2 regions of the Calorimonas adulescens genome follow, and region 2 is predicted to be linked to the other one. Evidence: a T-box and tRNA genes for the amino acid it is inferred to sense, from the RefSeq annotation. Region 2 holds a T-box; the other holds one or more tRNA genes.
What was found. A T-box is a leader RNA that pairs with one kind of tRNA and senses whether it is charged. The one in region 2 lies ahead of proS (proline--tRNA ligase), so its partner is inferred to be a tRNA-Pro.

Region 1 (4,433 bases), on a different contig from region 2:
TTTTATGAAGACATATAAAAGCAATAATGTATTTCCAGAGAGCTTAAATGGTAAAAACTTCAGAATAGACTTTTACAAAAAAATATACATTCATATGGATAATAGCAGTGAATTTAATTTTCCAGGTTCAAAAAGATTTAATCTTACAATTGAGAGAATACCCGAAATAAATGTTCCTAATGGAGTCGACACAAACAAAGTTAAATACGCGGTAATAAGTTTACCTTTTTTGCCAGATGATTTAAAAAGTCAAATTTCAGGTACAGTAGACCTTAAAAATTTATTGGAAATACCAGAATCAGCAGAAAGAAAAAAGTTAGATTACACTTCAATTAATAAAAATAAAGGCGTCACAGTATCATACTATTTAAAAGATGCAAATATTTCAAATAAAAACAAAGAAAAAAGAGAAGCATTTGTTCAAATAGCTTGGATTGAAGATGATATTATATACCAAATGGAAGGAATAGGAATATCCGAGAATCAATTAATAAAAATAGCAGAATCAATGAAATAATTACATGATTAAGTCTAATCCTATGTAATTATCTCTGCCAAATTTATTATCAAAAAGTGATCGCGTCAAGTATTTTTAGGTTATTAAAGACCCCACCATAATGAATTATTATAGGAAAATGTTTGGGGCCTCTTGATAGCCTTTCTGATAGTATGTGACTTCCATGGCTTTCTGCACTGCAGCCTGTTATTTCACCTTGATAGTCTTTGTATGTACATATGCCATCCCGGTTATTATTAATATATATCAGGCATTTGTTTATTGGGTCATTGGGTCCATCCGTCTTTAACTCTTCATGTTCTTGAATGAGTATTTCATTTACTTTTTCTCTGTCTTTTTTAAGTATGGCTCTCCAAAAGTAATTGAATTACAACCACAATTTGATGATGTTCATGTGATATTTCAAGAAGCAACTGAAAAGAAACCAGAAATGTATGTAATAATAGCCGCCTCATATCCTTATCCAGTAGTTGTAACAGTATGCAGGACTATGGATGAAGTTTGGGAATATTGTAATGGTTTCTTAAAAAGGAGGAAGAAGAAATGATTAAAAGAAAATGCTTTATCTGCGGTGCTAATATGGAAGAAAAGACTATATCAACAAAGGCTGGTTGGGGTAAATATACATTAACTATAGATGGGATAAATGCTTATGTGTGCCCTGAATGTGGTGAAATAACATATTCTTATGAGGAAATGCACATGCTCCAAGAGCTTGGAAAGAGTTTATCAAACCTAAGCGAAGAAGAGCGGCCTGATGTACTAAATGTCTCTGAAGTAGCAGACTTATTAAGGGTAAGTAATCAGACAGTTTATAATATGATAAAAGATGGACGTTTAAAAGCAGTGAAAGTTGGCCGAGAATGGAAATTTATGCGTAAAAACATAGAAAGTATTTTAGACCAAGAAACTAAATTAGCTGCACGAAATAATACCGGCCAATTATCCGAACACGATTTTGAAATAATAAAAAAGCATATTTCAAATATGTGAGGTGTGATAAATGTATGAAATAAAGAAAGCAGTTTGCATTCAAACCTCGCAAACCGCTAATTTACTGGATTTTTATGGTCGGGGCAACAGGACTTGAACCTGCGACCTCATGGTCCCGAACCATGCGCGCTACCACCTGCGCTATGCCCCGACTGACGAATTATATTTTAACATATATCGTTAATTTTATCAATAGAATGTTAGCAGTCGAGATCAGCAAAGTCTGCAAGCCGTGTGCCCTTGCTATTTGAGATTGTAAGTTCTTTCCCCGAGGCATCAAAGCTTGTTTTTGCCCCCAGTTGTTCTGCTAAAAATCTGGCTGACACATATACATAGTCCCCAAATTTAAATGGTTCAACATCCATGTTTATTTCTTTCCCGTCAACTACTGCCACCTTTGCGCCTATCTGCACTATGCCGTTCATACGTGTAAACCCTCTGTCCAGTTTGATTTTGATTTCTTTGGACCTGGATGGAAGAGAGGCACCATAATTAAAAGTGAACATACCATAACCGTATGCATCGTCTTTACCTTTGGGGCCCAAGTCTTCTGTGTGCATGATAAGATAGTTCCTCATCTCTTCCGGTGTCATTTTTCTCCCCATAATCCTCTTACAATCTGAGAGAACCAGCGCTATGGCACCAGATATGTGTGGAGTTGCCATAGAAGTTCCGGAAAGGTAGACATATTTCCCATTGATGTATGTTGAATATATGTCTACACCCGGACCTGCCACATCCACCTCTGGCCCTTTGCTGGAAAATGGCGCTATAATCTTCTTTGCATCCACTGCAGCTACAGCTATTGTTTCAGGATACCTGGCCGGATAGTCCACGGTATCAGCATCGATATTTTCATCTCCCTCATTACCCGCTGCTGCAACAAGTATAGCACCCTTTTTATATGCGAATCTTAGTGCCTGCCTTACTATCGGGCTCGGGTTTTGAGACCCAAAACTCATGGATATTATCTCAGCACCATTCTCCACTGCCCAAGCAATACCATCTGCCACGTCCTGGTCTTGCCCTTCGCCTTCTTTATCCAGTACCTTCACTGCCAATAGATTTGACTTGGGAGCAACTCCAGAAACTTTTATTCCAGAGGCTGCTATTATACCAGATACGTGGGTCCCATGTCCATTGTCGTCCATAAAGTCTCCTTTACCGGTGAAGTCTTTGCCTCCTATAATCCTATCCTTAAGTTCCGGGTGTTTATAATCTATGCCGGTATCTATTACTGCAACAACGGTATTTTCTCCATGTGTCCTGTTCCACATGACATCTGCCCCAATGAGTGTCAAGCCATAAGACATATACCCTTCCGGCACATTTTCTGTAACAAAAACAATCCTTGGCGTCTTTGGAATTCTAAAGGTCATCGTGATCCCCCCTGTTCATATATTATTAATATGATTCAACAGGGGCTGCTGACACCTATTCCTCCTGTATTAGTTTTAAATAGAGCTTATTTTTGTCCCATTTGACGTTCATTTCCCTTGCTTTCTTTAAAAGAAATCTGTATCTTTCTGATGCAAATTGATACCTTCTTTTAGCCTCTTCCAATTTTTCCTCTGCAAGCTTCATGTCTTTCAAAGCGTCATCGATTTCTAAGAGAAGTTTTTCTCTGTCCATAAAAACACCCCTTCAGGATAACTTTATATAAAGTTATTCTAAAGGGGCTTATCCAAATTACATCTTTCTTAAAATCTTACGTACCTCTCCAATAAGGTAAAGAGAACCACATATGAGAACAAGGTCATCTTTATCTGCTAATCCAATGCCTTTTTCCACAGCTTTTTTAATATCATCTTCGCAATATGTCTTTAGTCCCGGCATATTGCTCATGACCATAATATTAAGTTCATGCGCTGAAAGAGCACGCGGGCTGTTGGGCTTTGTAAGCACTGCTGCATCCGCAACAGGCAAAAGTGTTCTTAATATCCCATCCACATCCTTATCCTTAAGTATGCCCATAATCAGAATCAGCTTTTTATAGTCAAATATATCTTCTATGGCTTTACGCAATGCGAGAGCTCCCTGTGGATTATGGGCACCATCAATTACAATATATGGATTTTCCTTCATTACCTCCAACCGGCCTGGCCATCTGGCATTTTCCAGGCCCTTCTTTATTGCCTTCTCATCAATGTTCACGCTGTACCCCTGAAGGTTTCTGATAGCTTCTATGGCTGTGGCAGCATTGAGTAGCTGATGTTCACCCAGAAGCTTTATCCTGAGGTCCTTTAATTCCCCATAGTCAAAGATCTGACCATGCGGTGATGCGTCTCTCAAGCTTATATTATTAAGAGCAGTAACAGTAAGGGATGCATCCTCCTCTTTGCACCTCACCTTAATGACATCCAACACCTCAGGTTCTTGAGGATATGATACCACCCTTATCCCTTTTTTTATGATACCAGCCTTCTCAAATGCAATCTTGGGCAACGTATCACCCAGTACATCCATATGGTCGTAACCTATATTGGTTATCACGCCTACAAGGGGTTTTACCACATTGGTTGCATCAAACCTGCCACCAAGTCCAACCTCCACTACGGCAAAGTCCACACCTTGTTCTTCAAAATATTTAAACCCTATGGCCGTCACCACCTCAAACTCCGTTGGATGACTGAAGCCATTTTGAACCATCTCATCTATGATTGCCTTAACCTGCGTGGCAAGCCTGGCAAGATCTTCATTTGATATGTTTACTCCATTTATCTGTATCCTCTCATTGAACTCCTCAAGATAAGGGGATATATAAAGTCCTACCCTGTACCCTGCCTCTTTTAAAATCGAGGCAGTCATCGCACATACAGAACCTTTCCCATTGGTCCCCGCCACATGAATTATCTTATAACTATCCTGCGGGTTCCCCATAGCCTCAGTAAGTCTCTTTATATTGTCAAGACCAAGCTTCATA
Region 2 (4,433 bases):
GAAACATAAACTGCACTATTTTCAACCTTTTGGACATACTCTCGAATAAATTCAGGTAAATACACCCCTGAATTTTCTTCCTTAAAATATACAGTCAGCTCATCGCCGCAAAGGGAATAAAATGCAATCTGATACAGGTCCATCTCGTTTTTTAAAACCTTAAAAAACGAGATGGACCTCTTCTCATCAAGGCCGCCATGCATTACTTCATGTGCACTACAGTAGTATTTCAGTATCCGATTGATAATCTTTCTAATCACTTTGATACTCAAGGGCATATACAAAAGAGAGTCAGCACTGACCTTCCTCACAAGGCCGGCCCTTACCATGAGCCTGACTGTATCATCACCCAGGCTTTTAGAAACATCCTTAAGAGGCATTGGTACTATCTCTGACATGTTCATATACATAATCAATATGACCTTGCAAAAATTACCTTTTTGGTAGCCCTATTGCCACAGTGCACACACCCACCATCAGGCTCACTACCTTCAAATGGTATACACCTTATGGTGGCCATGGTCTCATCTTTTATCGCAAGCTCACATTCAGTACTCCCGCACCAATTTGCCTTTACAAAACCCTTTTTATTTTCTATTGTCTCTTTAAACTCATCAAAACTATGAACTTCTCTCGTATTTTTCTCCACAAAAGCCCTTGCCTGAGTGAACATATTCCTCTGTATGTCCTCAAGTACCTCTCCAATTTTCACATCCAGAGCATCCTGGGATATAACCATCTTTTCACCGGTATCCCTTCTAACTAAGACCACCTGGTCATTCTTTACATCCCTTGGACCAATCTCAATCCTTAGAGGCACACCTTTCATCTCGTATTCACTGAATTTCCATCCTGGGGTCTTTTCATCATTAAAGTCCACTTCCACACGGAATCTGCTATTAAGCCCCGCAGATAGTTCCTTAGCCTTTTCAAACACCTTTTCACTTTCCTGTCCAGGTATAGGTATTATTATTGCCTGTACAGGGGCTATCCGCGGCGGTATTTTAAGACCTTTGTTATCCCCGTGGACCATGATCAGTGCCCCAATGAGCCTCGTTGAAACACCCCATGATGTCTGCCAAACATACTTTAGCTGTCCATCTGTGTCTAAATATTGTATATCAAACACCTTTGCAAAGTGCTGCCCAAGGTTATGGGATGTGCCGGCCTGAAGTGCCTTACCGTCCTTCATAAGAGCCTCAATGGTATATGTCCTCAATGCCCCAGCAAACTTTTCATTCTCAGTTTTCCTACCCTTTATCACAGGTATAGCCAGCTCAGTCTCCACAAAGTCCCTGTAAACCTCAAGCATCCTCAGTGTCTCTTCCTCGGCCTCTTCTTCTGTCCTGTGGGCTGTATGCCCCTCCTGCCATAGAAATTCTGATGTCCTTAAAAACGGTCTGGTACTCTTTTCCCATCTGACTACATTTGCCCACTGATTTATCAGGACTGGTAGGTCCCTCCACGACTTTATCCACTTTGAATACATGCTGCATATTATAGTTTCCGACGTCGGCCTTACGGCAAGCCTCTCCACCAATTCATCACTGCCCCCATGGGTAACCCATGCCACCTCAGGCGCAAACCCTTCCACATGCTCTGCTTCCTTTTGAAGGAGAGATTCGGGGATGAACAGTGGAAAATATGCATTCTTATGCCCTGTTTCTTTAAAGCGTCTGTCTAAAAGCTGCTGCATGTTTTCCCATATAGCATAGCCATATGGTCTGAAGACAATACAACCCCTTACTGTAGAATAATCAGCCAGTTCTGCCTTCAATATGGTATCAATATACCATTGAGAAAAATCCTCATCCATTGGGGTAATCTCTTTTAAATACTGATTTTTCTCCTCCATAATATCCTCCTTTTCTTTAAAAAAAGAACCCTCCAACCCCTCACAGGGACGGAAGGTTCCGCGGTACCACCCTTATTGGCAAAAGCCCACTTAAATATATAACGGATATCCGGGAAAGCTCATCGCTTCCTGCTCCAGGGTGGGTTCAAAACCATAGGCAGCCGGCATCTCAGCCAACAGCCAGCTCTCTGTATGCCCGACAGGTTTATACTATTCCCCTTCACCGCATTTGATATATTATTTGTTAAGATAGTTTACCATTACACATTTATTTTGTCAATATCCACCACTATCAAAGGTTTACCGTAGCCACCCTCTGTTTGAGGCAGAGGATTAGCAGCCACTTTGTTAATTGCCTTAACTGCCTGTATTTGCTAAGGCCGATCAAGATTTTTTATATCTTCTATATTGTCCAGGTCAGACTGATTTATGCCAAGTTCCCGCATGGCTTTTTCCATTGGGATAAAATCCACCTGTGTATTTTGCGTACAGAATATATATTTCCCGAAAGAAAAAATAGCATAGTGTTCCCCTCTTTTGGAATTCTATGCCATTGGATTTTCCCTTATAAACAATGGAAAAATTATATCAAAAAAGTATTAAACAAAGCAAAAAATCAAGTGTAGCGACAAATTTTTTAGCTGTATACCTCTACTATAGATCCTGGTAAGTATTTCTATCATAAACATATCCCAGACTTGCTGTATTGACTGTTTGACCTTTATCAATAATAATAAAATCATCATCGTAGGGGCCGGTCAATAATTTTTTCAACAGCCATAGGTTGCCTTTCCCCGTAAACAATTCCAGATCTGCAATTCCAGCTATTTTTTTTGCCCTATCCCAATAATCGGCTACATTATAAGCACCCGTGTCAATGAGCATCAATTTATTGTAATGTTTTAACATAATCTGAAATATTCTTTTCGTCCTTTTTTCTCCATAACGATTCACGGCATTCAGATATTCATTCAACAAACTCTTTGAGTTTTCTATCCAGCCTTTGGTCAAAAAGTAAGTTTCTTTCATGCGTTCATATTTCTCTTCTGGTTTGGAAAGGAGCATTGAAATACAGTCATCGGTTTTGGGAAAAATCAGGTTTGCAGTAGAGGCTTTCAGACCTATTACAGCATTACCGCAAAACCCGTATGCAAACAATATGTTGTCGAATCCGTTCTGTGCATCGATTTCCTGCTGCAATTTTGACCTCAGACGATTGGGATCACTATGATACTCAGAGCTCACCCATACCACTGGGTACTCACAATGAGTTTCATTGACGGCCAGATTTAATTCATCGTAAAGCGTCTGGCAAGCAATGATGACATTTCTCATGCTTTCACATCCTTAATGTTGTTTATAATTCTATTATACGTCAATAGGCCACTAATTTCAAAAAATGAATTTACTTTTTTTCAAAATGAGAGTTATCTTTATATTTGAATAATGACAATAAATCCTGTTAAAAAAACAGATGTTTTAATAGAGAAGCCAGAAAGGACATTTCTGGCTTCTTCACTCCTTGTTTATGCATTAGTGAGAGGAGTCTGGATCTGATTTTGCACGAGCTTTCACGCCCAGCTCGGGCAGGAACATTATTACAACCGCAGCCATTAAAAAGCTTAACCCTGCAAGGCCAAACATAATATAAAAATTTGTACCTGCAATAGGGGCTATAATAAATGTTGGAATGCAGAATGCACCAATGAGCTGCATGGTGGCAATCAAACCCCCGGCGCTTCCGGCATAAACCGGGCCGATTTCTGGCAATAACATGGGGAAAGACATCAGCAGTGGAGAAATAGCCGCCCCCACAAAGCCATTGATAATGAACAAAATCCACATAACTGCTCCTAGAGGCGCCTGCCAAGCATAGTAAGTGCCAGCTGCCGCTAGGATGGCTGATATTACAAGAAATGGTTTCATACGACCCAGACGATCACAAATCACAGGGCCTAAAATGCTGCCAGCCAATCCTCCCCAACTTCCCAGTGATGCTGCAAAGCCTGCTTTTACGGGGTCCAACCCCCTCACTGCATGAAGCGCATTAGGGAGAAAACCGGAAAGAGCCATCATTGCGCCCATGATGAACATCATAGTTATTCCCACAAGCCAGATGTTTCTGCTTTTGGCTGCCACACCGATGTATTTAGCCACAGGCATGCTCGGCATATCCGGTGCACCTTCGGGCTTATCCTTTATGAATAACACCCAGAGTGCGGCGATTATCACACAGATCACACCTGCGGTTATGAAAGCACTTCTCATAGATGGAAACATGGCAGATGTGGCAGTACCTACAGCCATAGCAATGGTGGCGGAAGCCAGAACAACTCCCATGGCGGTGCCAATTTGCTCTGGCGGAAACCACGCTCCCAACAGCTTGGAGATATTGGCGTTCAAAAAGGCTGAACTGCATCCTGCCATAGCCATCAGTATTAACATCTCCCAAAAGTTTGTGGCTGCAAAGCGGAAAGTTATGCCTATTATAGCAAATATGAATCCCACTGACACTACTTTCTTTACGCCGAAACGGTCGGCCATTGCACCTGCCGCAATGCTGAAAAATACAGCAGGC

Region 1: it encodes a tRNA-Pro, which carries the amino acid that the T-box ahead of proS (proline--tRNA ligase) is inferred to sense. The anticodon was not compared.

The regions. Positions count from the first base shown of each region.
Region 1 covers NZ_VTPS01000011.1:63,417-67,849, reverse strand. The annotation lists gene FWJ32_RS08340 (hypothetical protein) at 1-517, shown strand, start outside; gene FWJ32_RS08335 (hypothetical protein) at 912-1,064, shown strand; gene FWJ32_RS08330 (helix-turn-helix domain-containing protein) at 1,061-1,510, shown strand; tRNA gene FWJ32_RS08325 (tRNA-Pro) at 1,586-1,661, opposite strand; gene FWJ32_RS08320 (S8 family serine peptidase) at 1,711-2,889, opposite strand; gene FWJ32_RS08315 (hypothetical protein) at 2,945-3,142, opposite strand; gene FWJ32_RS08310 (bifunctional folylpolyglutamate synthase/dihydrofolate synthase) at 3,200-4,433, opposite strand, start outside.
Region 2 covers NZ_VTPS01000004.1:453-4,885, reverse strand. The annotation lists gene FWJ32_RS03515 (YbaK/EbsC family protein) at 1-410, opposite strand, end outside; gene proS (proline--tRNA ligase) at 413-1,855, opposite strand; T-box leader at 1,897-2,088, opposite strand; gene FWJ32_RS03500 (DUF1638 domain-containing protein) at 2,510-3,190, opposite strand; gene FWJ32_RS03495 (MFS transporter) at 3,389-4,433, opposite strand, start outside.